One region of the Caballeronia sp. LZ019 genome, then DNA from elsewhere that is predicted to be linked to it. Evidence: riboswitches for the same ligand, from Rfam matches in the RefSeq annotation. Region 1 holds a riboswitch; the other holds the start of a gene.
What was found. A riboswitch is a leader RNA that binds a small molecule or an ion and turns the genes downstream of it on or off. The one in region 1 is predicted to bind cobalamin.
Positions count from the first base shown of each region.

Region 2: it holds a riboswitch for cobalamin, as region 1 does, so the genes downstream of both, P9255_RS22660 (TonB-dependent receptor domain-containing protein) here and cobG (precorrin-3B synthase) in region 1, are expected to answer to the same signal.

Region 1 is NZ_JARTVZ010000002.1:621,441-627,415, reverse strand. Features, by position in the region: gene cobM (precorrin-4 C(11)-methyltransferase) at 1-26, opposite strand, end outside; gene P9255_RS05820 (cobalt-precorrin-6A reductase) at 23-757, opposite strand; gene P9255_RS05815 (cobalt-precorrin-5B (C(1))-methyltransferase) at 754-1,851, opposite strand; gene cbiE (precorrin-6y C5,15-methyltransferase (decarboxylating) subunit CbiE) at 1,883-3,091, opposite strand; cobalamin riboswitch at 3,175-3,366, shown strand; gene cobG (precorrin-3B synthase) at 3,485-4,699, shown strand; gene P9255_RS05800 (precorrin-8X methylmutase) at 4,692-5,318, shown strand; gene P9255_RS05795 (precorrin-2 C(20)-methyltransferase) at 5,315-5,975, shown strand, end outside.
Region 2 is NZ_JARTVZ010000005.1:1,966,706-1,972,680, forward strand. Features, by position in the region: RNA gene ssrS (6S RNA) at 1-125, opposite strand, end outside; gene P9255_RS22650 (cell division protein ZapA) at 243-557, opposite strand; gene P9255_RS22655 (ATPase) at 554-949, opposite strand; cobalamin riboswitch at 1,143-1,443, shown strand; gene P9255_RS22660 (TonB-dependent receptor domain-containing protein) at 1,528-3,402, shown strand; gene P9255_RS22665 (iron ABC transporter permease) at 3,427-4,425, shown strand; gene P9255_RS22670 (ABC transporter ATP-binding protein) at 4,422-5,198, shown strand; gene cobT (nicotinate-nucleotide--dimethylbenzimidazole phosphoribosyltransferase) at 5,221-5,975, shown strand, end outside.

The DNA.
Region 1 (5,975 bases):
CCTGCGCCGATGAAGTAGACGGTCATTTCATGTGGGTATCGAAAGCGAGCAGCGCATCGAGCGCGCTCGCGGGGTCGTCGAATTCACGCTCGGCGGCGGGCAGCGCGGGACGCGCGAGCATCACGACGGGCAAGCTTCTTTCGCGCGCCACGGCGAGCTTGGCTTCCGTCGCGTTGCCGCCGCTGTTCTTGCTGACGATCACGTCGACGCGCGCCGCATCGAAAAGCGCACGTTCGCCGGCCATATCGAACGGACCGCGCGCATCGACGATATCGGCGTGCGCGTTGCCTTCATGCGGATCGAGACAGCGGATGGTCCAGTGCTGCGACGCGGGGATCGCATCGAGATGCGCAAGCGGTTCACGCCCGAGCGTGAACAGGGGCCGACGAAACGCCGCTATCTGCTCGACGATGCCGCGCCAGTCCGCCGCCTCGCGCCAGTCGTCGCCGGGCTGCGGCTGCCAGGCGGGACGCCTCAGGGCCCACAGCGGAATTCCGGCGGCCGTGCACGCGTCGCGCGCGTGACGGCTCATTTGCGCGGCATAGGGATGCGTCGCATCGACGACGAGCGCGATGTCGCTCGCACGCAGATAGCCGATCAGTCCCGCCACGCCGCCGAATCCGCCGACGCGTACTTCGCATGCAAGATCGGCAGGCACGCGCGCGAGGCCCGCGATGCTGTAGACATGCGGTTTCGCCAGCCGTCGCGCGATGGCGAGCGCGTCGCCCGTTCCGCCAAGGAGCAATAGGCGCTTCATGCCGCGCTTCCCACGATCGCCCCTTGCCTGTCGATGGCGAACGTCTCCACGACGATGCCTCGCGGCGCCACATCGCGTGCGACGTCACGCGCCCGCGCACAGACCACATCGCCCAGTTCGATACCCTCGGCACGCGCCAGCTTCAACGCTTCCTGGCTCGTATTCGCCGCGCGAATCGCGCATTGCAGCGAATCGCCTGCGCCCGCATCGGCGGCCCACACTGCGAGCAGGGCCAGGTCGATGCTCGAACTGCGGCTATGCAGATCCATATGTCCGGCCGCGAGCTTGCTCAGCTTTCCGAAGCCACCACAGAGACTGAGCTTTTCGACGGGCGCGCGCCGCATATGCTTCAGTACCGCGCCGGCGAAATCCCCCATCTCGATCAACGCGATGTCGGGCAGGCCGTAGCGCGCGCGCATCGCGTCTTCGCTCTGATTGCCCGTGCACGCCGCGATATGCCGCACACCGTTGGCCCGTGCCACGTCGATGCCCTGATGAATCGACGCGATATACGCCGAACAGGAAAACGGTCTGACGATGCCCGTCGTGCCGAGAATCGACAAGCCGCCGGCGATACCGAGCCGCGGGTTCATCGTTTTCAGCGCGAGCGCAGCGCCATTTTCGACACCAATGCTCACGTCGAAGCCGCCTGCATAGCCTGCGATGGCCGCGAGGTCTTCGAGGTGCCGCGTCATCATCTGGCGCGGCACCGGGTTGATCGCCGGTTCGCCGATCGCAAGCGCGAGTCCCGCGCGCGTCACGGTGCCGACGCCCGGTCCCGCATGAAAGCGCACGCCTGCAACCGCCGATAGTTGCACGCGCGCAAATACGAGCGCACCATGCGTGACGTCGGGATCATCGCCCGCATCCTTGATGACGCCGGCTTCCGCGACATCGCGCATGTTCTCGACGCGGCGGCAAAATTCCAGCTTCATCGTGACACGCTGCCCTCTTGGCAGCACGATCTCGGCGCGTTCGCCGGCTTCGCCCGTCAGCAAGAGACGCGCGGCCGCGAGACTCGTCACGGTCGCACAGCTTCCGGTGGTATAGCCGCTTCTCAGCGGCGCGGGGGTGTCGGGCGTTTCGTCGCGCATGCGTCGGATGAAGCCATATAGTTAGGAACGCTCACGACTTCGTCGCTTGCAACATCGTGATCGGCAACGCCTGCCGCCATGTATCGAAGCTACCGAGCGGTTCCGCCTGCGCCACCCCGATTCGCGTCAGTTCGCCGCCATGCCGCGCGCGCCACTCGACGAGCGCCGCTTCGCTCTGCAAGGTCACCGCGTTGACGATGAGCCGCCCGCCCTGGCGCAGCCGCGTCCAGCAGGTATCGAGCACGCCGGGTGCAGTCGCCCCTCCGCCGACGAACACGGCATCCGGCGCGGGCAGGCCATCGAGCGCGGCAGGCGCTTCGCCTCTCACGAGCCTGAGTGTCGGCACGCCGAGCGCATCGCGGTTGTGCTCGATGAGACGCTGCCGCCCTTCGTTGGCTTCGATGGCAATCGCGCGGCAAGCCGGATGCGCGCGCATCCATTCGATACCGATGGAGCCGCAGCCCGCGCCCACGTCCCATAGCAATTCGCCGGGTTGCGGCGCAAGACGCGCGAGGGTAATCGCACGGACATCGCGCTTCGTGAGCTGGCCGTCGTGACGGTACGCGTCGTCGGGCAAGCCGGGCGTGAGCGGCGGACCCGCGTGGCCCGCGTGCGTCCTGCACTCGATCGCAACGAGATTGAGCGCGGCGACGTGAGCCTCGCGCCAATCGTCCGCACGTTCGTCAATGCGCCGCTCATCGACGCCGCCCAACTGCTCGAATACGCTGATGCGGCTCGCGCCGAAGCCGTGCGCGGTCAGCAACGATGCGATGGCCGCGGGCGTCGAGCCATCCGCGCTCAAGACGAGAAGACGCGCACCGCGAAACGTATGCGCGAGCAGTTCAGCGGCCGGACGCCCGACGAGCGACACGCATCGAACATCCTGCAACGCCCAGTGCAGACGGGCCGCCGCGAGCGACAGCGACGAAGGCGCAGGAATGACGCGCATTTCATCGGGCGAAAGCTCGCGCGCGAGCGTGGCGCCGACGCCGAAATGCATCGGATCGCCGCTCGCCAGCACGCAGATGCGCGCGCCGCTCGCGCGCTCGGCAAGCACGGCATCGATGGAAAACGGCTTGGGCCACGGCACGCGGCGGGCTGCGATACGCGCGGGAAGAAGCGCGAGGTGCCGCTCGCCGCCGTGGATCGAACCAGCTTCGACGAGCGCGCGACGTGCCGCGCGACTAAGGCCGTGCCATCCGTCCTCGCCGATGCCCACCACGGTCAGCCAGGTCGACATGCGCCGTTCCCTCCTTGCGGTTCGCTACGCGCATCGCGAGAAAACGGCATGCACGAAGCGGTCTGATGGTCGATAAAACCGGGCATAATACAACGTCCGTCGGCGCCTGCGAGGGTCGAACCTCGAGGGCCTAACAGGGAACACAGCAAAACTGTGGCTGCCCCCGCAATTGTACGCAGCGAGTCCGCGCTCCACTGCCACTGGTTTATACCGGGAAGGCCGGCGCGGATGGCGACCTGCCAGCCAAGAGACCTGCCGACGCCAGAATCAACGCTTATTTCGCGCGAGCCGTCCGGGCGGGGTGTACCGGGCAGTTCATGGCGCGATACCGCATCCGTCACGCATTTGAACGCACATTCTTCAGTATCGCGGCCATCGGCCTGTCCGGGCCTCATGCGCATCGTGCCGGCACGAGACGGCGGCCTCGCGCGCTTGCGTCTGACGGGCGGCGAACTCGGCGCACCGGCGGCGCATGCCGTTGCGCGCGCCGCCATGCGCTGCGGCTCGGGCGTCATCGACGTGACCAACCGGGCCAACCTGCAATTGCGCGGCATTCGCGACGATGCCCATGCGGAACTCGTCGAAATCGCAATGAACGCCGGCCTCGGTCCGCAAGCCGCAGGCGGCGACGATATCCGCAACGTGATGCTGAGCCCGCTCGCGAACGCCTCGCTGCGCTCGCTCGCCGCCGGCATCACCGCCGCGATGCAGAGCGACGCCGCGCTGCACGCGTTATCGCCCAAATTCTCGCTGCAGCTCGACGGCGGCGAACGGCTCGCAATGCTCGATCACGCACACGATGTGTGGCTCTCCGCACTCGATGGCGGCGCGCGTTTCGCGTTCGGTTTCGCAGGGTCGATGCCGCATCGCGTCGATCATGCGCCCGCGCTCGGCAGCGTTGCGCGCGATGCCGTCGTGCCTTTCGTCGTCGCGGTGCTTCATGCGTTTCTCGCGCAAGCAACGCCGGAAGAGCATCGCATGCGTGAGTTTCTCGCACGAGTCGGCGTCGCGCGCTTTCTCCATGCGCTCACATTCGACGCCGTATCCACGACATGGCGTCGCGCACCGTCCGATGCATCGCTGCGCCTGGGCGCACATGCCATGCCGGATGACAACGCATGCTATGTCGGAGCGCAACCGCCGCTCGGCCGTCTCGATGCCGCCACACTGGGCGCCCTCGCCGATCTCGCCACATCGCATGGGGAGGGCCGCCTTATCGTGACGCCGTGGCAAAGCATCATCGTGCCGGGCGTCGTGCTGCAAGACACACAAAGCGTGATCGACCGCCTCGATGCGCTCGGCCTCGTGACGGACTCGCGCCATCCGCTTGCGCGACTTATCGCGTGTACCGGTTCGAGCGGCTGCGCGAAAAGTCATGCCGACACCAAAGCCGATGCTTACCGCCTCGCGCCGCTGTTGCCGCCCGATACGCACGTGCATCTGAGCGGTTGCGATCGTTCGTGCGCGGCGGCGCATCCCGTCGCGGTGACGCTGTTCGCTGTCGAAGCCGACCGCTACGACGTGCATTGGCACCCGCGTCGCGTCGCACGAAATCTATCCATCGAAGAGGCGGCCGCATGGCTCGCCCGGAGCCATGCCGATGCTTGACTACATTCGCGACGGCGCAGAAATCTATCGTCAGTCGTTTGCGACGATACGCGCCGAAGCCGACCTGAGCGCCATTCCATCCGACGTCGAGAAGCTCGCCGTGCGTTTGATCCATGCGTGCGGCATGATCGATATCGTTGACGACCTGCGTTTCTCTCCCGGCGCGGGCGATGCGGGCCGCGCAGCGCTTGCTGCCGGCGCACCGATTCTCTGCGATGCGCGCATGGTCGCCGAAGGCATCACGCGTGCACGCCTTCCTGCCGACAACCGCGTCGTCTGCACGCTCGGCGATCCGTGCGTGCCCGAACGCGCACGCATGATGAACAACACCCGGTCCGCCGCCGCACTCGAGTTGTGGCGGCCGCACCTTGCGGGCGCGGTCGTCGCGATCGGCAACGCACCGACCGCCCTCTTTCATCTCCTCGACATGATCGATGCCGGCGCACCGGAACCGGCGCTCATTCTGGGCTTTCCAGTGGGCTTCATCGGCGCGGCGGAATCCAAAGCGCTGCTTGCGGCCGACAGCCGCGGGGTGCCGTACGTCACCCTGCTCGGACGGCGCGGCGGAAGCGCGATGACCGCCGCCGCCGTGAACGCGCTTGCTTCGGAGACCGAATGATGAGCGGACGGCTCTACGGCCTGGGCGTCGGTCCCGGCGATCCCGAACTCATCACCGTGAAGGCGTTGCGGCTTCTCAAGTCCGCGCCGGTCGTCGCCTACTTCGTTGCAAAGGGAAAGAGGGGCAACGCATTCGGCATCATCGAATCGCATCTCGACGCGGCGCAGACGCGGCTGCCGCTCGTCTATCCGGTCACGACCGAAGCGCTCGAACCGCCGCTTTGCTACGAAACCATCATCAGCGCGTTCTACGACGAAGCGGCGCTCGCCATCGCCGATCATCTTGAAGCCGGGCGTGATGTCGCGGTGATCTGCGAAGGAGACCCCTTCTTTTACGGCTCATACATGTATCTGCACGATCGCCTCGCCGGACGCTTCGACGCGCACGTGGTTCCCGGCGTGTGCTCGATGCTCGGCGGCGTATCGGTGCTAGGCGCGCCGCTCGTCTATCGCAATCAGAGTCTCAGCGTGCTATCGGGCGTGTTGTCCGAAGACGAACTTCGGCGCAAGCTCGAATCATCGGATGCGGCGGTGGTCATGAAGCTCGGGCGCAACTTCGAGAAAGTGCGCCGGGTGCTGATCGATCTCGGGCTCGACAAGCGCGCGCTTTACGTCGAACGCGCGACGATGGCGAATCAACGCATCGTGCCGCTCGATG
Region 2 (5,975 bases), on a different contig from region 1:
GGTAAGCAACACTTCGGGTACATCAGACTAAGTGACGCGCGCGCCCGTGTTACAAGGTTCCGCAACCGTGCCAATGTGACATTGGTTCAAGGAATATATGACCTTGGCGCACCAGGCAGGGAAACATCACTCTACACCAATCATTTGCCTTATGCAGCCCCCGGCCATCGATCGCGCGGTATCTTTTTTTCATTGACACCGCGAGGGTGATTAGATCAACCCATCATGCAGATAACCTGCACTTACTGCACTTCGTACTGCGCGATGACCGCGCCCAACTGCTGGTTCATCGAGTGCACCGTGCGGCGAATTTCTTCGGCGGGGAAGGCCTCGCCGTGACGCACGCTTTCCTGCAGACGCAGCAATTCGGACGCCAGCGACAGCGCGGCCATCACTGCGATGCGGTCCGTGCCGCGCACGCTGCTTGCATTGCGGATCTTGTTCATTTCCGCATCGACGCGGGCGACCGCTTCGCGCAACGCGGCTTCCGTTTCAGGCGAGCACGCGAGGCGATACGGTTGCCCGAGGATGGATACTTCGATCTGCGTGGTCGTCATGCCTTCTCTCCGTGATGGTGAGCGCCCTGCATCTCTTCCGCATGCGCATGTTCGTGCTGCGCGCCGCGCGATGCGTGCTTTTCGGCTTCGGCGTTGAGAAGGTCCAGTTGATTGTCGCTTTCCGCGTGCTGCGTCTTGCCGCGCGGCAGTTTTTCGAGGATGGCGTTCAAGCGCACCTGAGCGTCGTCGATCTTCGCGGAGAGCGAGTCACGCTCGGCTTGCAATGCGTCGCGCTCGCTTCGCACCTGCACGAGTTCGTCCTGTACGCCCGCGTAGTCGGCGCGCAATTGTTCGAGTTGCGCTTCCAGCGCGAGACGCGCCTGATTGTGGCGCTCGCTGATCTTGATCAGCCGGCCGATGTTTCCTGACAGTGATTCGAGTTCGTTGAGCATGTGCTGCGTCCTCTAAAGACCTGGCATTTTAGCGCGGTTCAAAGCAGCGTCCGATAATTGTCTCGTTTCGAGACGTAACAACCCCGGAACATGCGTGCATCGCCATGCATTCGTGTGTGGAAAGAGCGAGCGTGCGCGTTGATTGCAAGCGGCTGGGACGGCGCGCGTTCTTGACGGCCCCGATGCCCGCTCCTAAACTTGCCGCACTTTTGGTGCTCGCGTCCGCTTCTCTCGCGGATGCAGTCAAACGGGAAACAGGGAGCGAAGTCCACGGCGCATGACCGGGACGCGTCAACCTGTGCTGCCCCCGCAACGGTAAGCGACCGCAACGCAAGTTGCAAGTCGTCCCTCGCACGTTTCTCGCGTCGCATCGCATGGTTCATCGTCATGCGTGCGCCCTGCAGGAAGCGTGTCGACGCCACTGCGCGCCATGCGCGGGAAGGCGGGACGAAGCGTCGCCAGCCCGGATACCGGCCAATCGTCCAGCGCGTCCATGTCATGACGACCGGCGCGCGCGTCGCGCACAGACCTCGCGGGGAGCGGGGCACGCGCCAGCCCCGAACTGGAAGTCTTCACGCATGGTTCCATCTCCGTCCGGCACGAGGCGTCGCGCCGTTTGCGTTGCGGCGTGCGCCGCGTTCAGCGTGCTGCCGGTGCAATCCGCGCATGCCGATGCCGCCGATGCCGCCGCCCAAACACTCGCGCCCGTCGTCGTGACCGCGACGCGCAGCCCGCAGCCGCTCGCCGATTCGCTTCCGCAGACATCGCTCTTCGACCAGCAGGACATCGCCGACACCAACGCCGACGATGTGCTCGGCCTCATCGCGCTCGCGCCCGGCGTGCAGATCACCCGCAACGGCGGGCCAGGCGCGAATTCGGGCGTGTACATACGCGGCGCGGCGTCGTCGCAATCGCTCGTGCTGATCGACGGCGTGCGCGTGGAGTCGGTATCGCTCGGCGCGGCGCAGTTGTCGCAGCTAATGCTCGATCAGACCGATCGCGTCGAAGTCGTGAACGGCAATGTATCGGCGCTGTATGGATCGAATGCGATCGGCGGCGTCGTGCAGATCTTCACGAAAGAGGGCGATGCACACCCGCCGCGCTTCCACTTCGAAGCCGAGTACGGCAGCTATCACACGCAGCGTCAGTCGGCGGGCGTCGACGGCGCGCTCGACGCCGATGGCCGCACCACGTTCAGCCTCAACGTGTCCCGCGAAAAGACCGACGGCTTCTCGTCGATCGATCCCGCGCTTGCGCCCAATGCCAACCCGAACGCGAACGGCTATCTCAACGAAAGCGTCGCGGCGACGCTGCGCCACAAGTTCACCGACAAGTGGGACGCGGGCGTGCGCTTTTTGCAAGCGAACGGCGTCGACAGCTTCGACGATGCCTACGGCTCGCCGACCGACATCAACAAGACGCACGACCGCGTGCGCTCGGCGTCGGTGTTCGCGAACGGCAAGCTGACCGACCGCTGGACCACGCACTTCACGATGGCGCAGGGGCAGGACCGCGCGAACATCGAGCAGAACGGCGTCTATACGAGCCGATTCAACTCGGAGACGCATCAGTACCTCTGGCAGAACGACTTCAGGCTCGCCGATGCCCACAAGCTGCTGTTCGGCTACGAGCATCTCGATCAATCGCTCGATTCGGATCAGCTGAGCGCGCCGGACCGTCACGTGAATTCGGTGTTCGCGGGTTACGTGGGGCGCTTCGGCTCGAGCGAGGTTCAGGCGAACGTGCGTCACGACCAGTATTCCGATTTCGGCGGCGCGAACAGCTACTATCTCGGCTACGCCTACAGGTTCGATGCCCACTGGCGCGCGAGCGCGAGCTATGCGGTGTCGTTCCGCGCCCCGAGCTTCGATGACCTCTACTATCCGTTCAGCGGCAATGCGTCGATTCAACCGGAGCGCAGCCATTCGGTCGAAGCGGCGTTGCAGTACGCATCGGACAAAGTGGGCGTGCTGCGCGTGACGGCATTCCAGACGCGCTATTCGAATCTGATCGATTACGTATCGGATGGCAGCGGCTTCTATATCGCGCAGAACGTGGGGCGCGCGAAAGTGCAGGGCGTCGAGGGATCGTGGGCGGGGCATGTGGGCGCAACGGATCTACGCGCCGGTGTCACGTTCCAGAATCCCGTTGACGAGACGAATCACGAAGAGCTGACGCGACGTGCGCGGCGCTTCGCATCGCTGTCGGCGCATCGATCGATCGGACGATGGCGCGTGGGCGGCGAGTGGATCGTGAGCGGCGCGCGCAGCGATTACGATTCGACGCTTGCAGGCTACGGCGTGGTCAATCTGTCCGCGCGCTATGACATCACGAAGTCGTGGTACGTGAGCGCGCGCATCGACAATCTGTTCGACCGGGACTATGAACTCGCTTACTCGTACAACACGCCGCGACGCGGCGCGTATATCACACTCGGATGGCATCCGTCGTGAGCATGACGCCGTCATCGAGACGCGATGAACGCTAGCCGCGCCGCCGTCATCTGGCTCGCGCTCGGCGCGATGGCGCTCGTCATGCTCGTGGCGTCGCTTGCGCTCGGCAGCGTGAATCTGCCGATGTCGCGTGCAATCGCCGCGCTGCTGCACGCGCATTCCGCCACGCCCGATATCGCCGATGACATCGTCCTTACGTTACGTTTGCCGCGCGCTTTGGCTGGCTTTGCATCGGGCGCGCTGCTGGCGCTCGCCGGTGCGCTGCTGCAAGTGCTGCTGCGTAATCCGCTCGCGGAGCCGTACGTGCTCGGCGTATCCGGCGGCGCGGCGACCTTCGCGCTTGCCGCGATGCTCGCGTCGATGCCGTGGTGGGGCGTCGACCTTGCCGCGTGCATCGGCGCGTTCGTGTCGATCGTGCTGGTGCTCGGCCTTGCGCGCAGGCATCTGTGGCACGGCGAGCAGGACGCATCACCGAGGCTGTTGCTGACCGGCGTGGTGATCGCGGCGGGATGGGGCGCGCTCATCACGCTGATACTCAGCGTTGCGCCGGAGAACCGGCTGCGCGGCATGCTTTTCTGGCTCACCGGCGACCTCAACGGCGCAGCCACGCCCTGGCCCGCGATGATCGCGCTCGTCGTGGCGCTTGCCACGATCGTGCCCGTCGCGCCGCAACTGAACGTGCTGCTGCGTGGCGATGCGGCCGCGCGCGCGCTCGGCGTGCCCGTCGAACGATTGCGCCTGCGCGTGTATCTCGTGGCGTCGCTTGCGGCCGCGGCCGCAGTGACGACGGCGGGGACCATCGGCTTCGTCGGGCTCGTCGTGCCGCATCTCTTGCGGCTTGCATGCGGCAACGATCAGCGCATGCTCGTGCCCGCCGCGCCGCTGGCCGGTGGGCTCGCCGTGATGAGCGCCGATCTCGCCGCGCGCACCGTCATCGCGCCGGGGCAGTTGCCGGTGGGCGTGGTGACGGCGCTCGTCGGCGTGCCGATGTTCCTGTGGATGCTCTTGCGCCGCCCGCGATGAACACGCTCCGCATCGACAAGCTCACGCTCCGCGCTGGCGACCGCACACTGGTCGATGAACTGAGCGCGACCATCGCGGCGGGCGAAGTGTGGTGCATCGCGGGGCCGAACGGCGCGGGCAAGACGACGCTCATCGGCGTGCTCGCGGGACTCGCGAAACCGGCGGCGGGCGGCGTATCGCTCGATGGCCGCGCACTCAAACAATGGCGCGCGGCGGACCTCGCACGGCATCGCGCGCTGATGCCGCAAAGCACGCACGACGCGTTCAGCGCGACTGTGCTCGACACCGTGCTGCTCAACCGTTTTCCGTATCTCACCGGCTGGGGCTGGGAAAGCGACGACGACCGCGCCGCCGCCCACGCCGCGCTCGATGCGCTCGGCCTCGCCGCATTCGCATCGCGCGACGTGCTGACGCTGTCGGGCGGCGAACGGCAGCGCGTCGCGCTCGCCGCCGTGCTGTGTCAGCACGCGCCGCTGCTTTTGCTCGACGAACCGCTCGCGCATCTGGACCTGCATCATCAGATCGATTGCCTGCATGCGCTCGCGAAAGCCGCACGCGATGAACGCCGCGCGGTCGTGCTCTCGTGCCACGATCTGAACCTCGCGCGCCGTTTCGCCACGCATGCGCTGTTGCTCGACGGCAAGGGTGGCGCGTATGCGGGCCGCGTCGCCGATGTCCTGACGGCCGAGCGCGCGAGCGCCGCGTTCGGCTATCCGCTCGTGCTGATCCGCGATGGCGGGCATGAGGCGCTCGTGCCTCGCTTTCCCATTTGATCATTTCACCAAGGAACAGCCCATGTCCATACCGATGCCCCGCGCGCTCGATCGCGCCATCGAAGCCGACCTGCGCCGCATCATCGACATGAAGACGAAGCCGCCGGGCAGCCTGGGGCGGCTCGAATCGCTGGCGCTGCAGATGGGCCTGATACAGGGCGCGACGAAGCCGCGCGTCGAACGTCCCGCGATGATCGTCTTCGCGGGCGATCACGGCATCGCGGCGGAAGGCGTGAGTCCGTATCCGCAGGAAGTGACGGCGCAGATGGTCGCGAATTTTCTGAGCGGAGGCGCGGCGATCAATGCGCTCTCGCGTTCCGTCGGCATGACGCTCGAAATCGTCGATGCGGGCGTTGCGACGCCGATACCCATCGATCAGGGATACGAACGATTGTCGCTCGGCCCCGGCACCCGCAACTTCGCACGCGAAGCGGCGATGTCGCGCGACACGGCGCTGGAAGGCATCGCGCGGGGCGCGGCGCGCGTGCGGCATCACGCGTCGCTCGGCACGAACGTGATCGGCTTCGGCGAGATGGGCATCGCGAATACATCGGCGGCGGCGTGCCTGATGAGCCGGTTGTGCGCGTTGCCGATCGACGATTGCGTCGGACGCGGCACCGGTCTCGACGATCGAGGGCTCGCGCATAAACGCGACGTGCTGGCCCGCGCGCTCGCGTCGCGCGAATCGAGCGGCGATGCGATCGATACGCTCGCCACTTTCGGCGGCTTCGAGATTGCGATGATGACGGGCGCGTATCTCGCTGCAGCCGAGGCGCG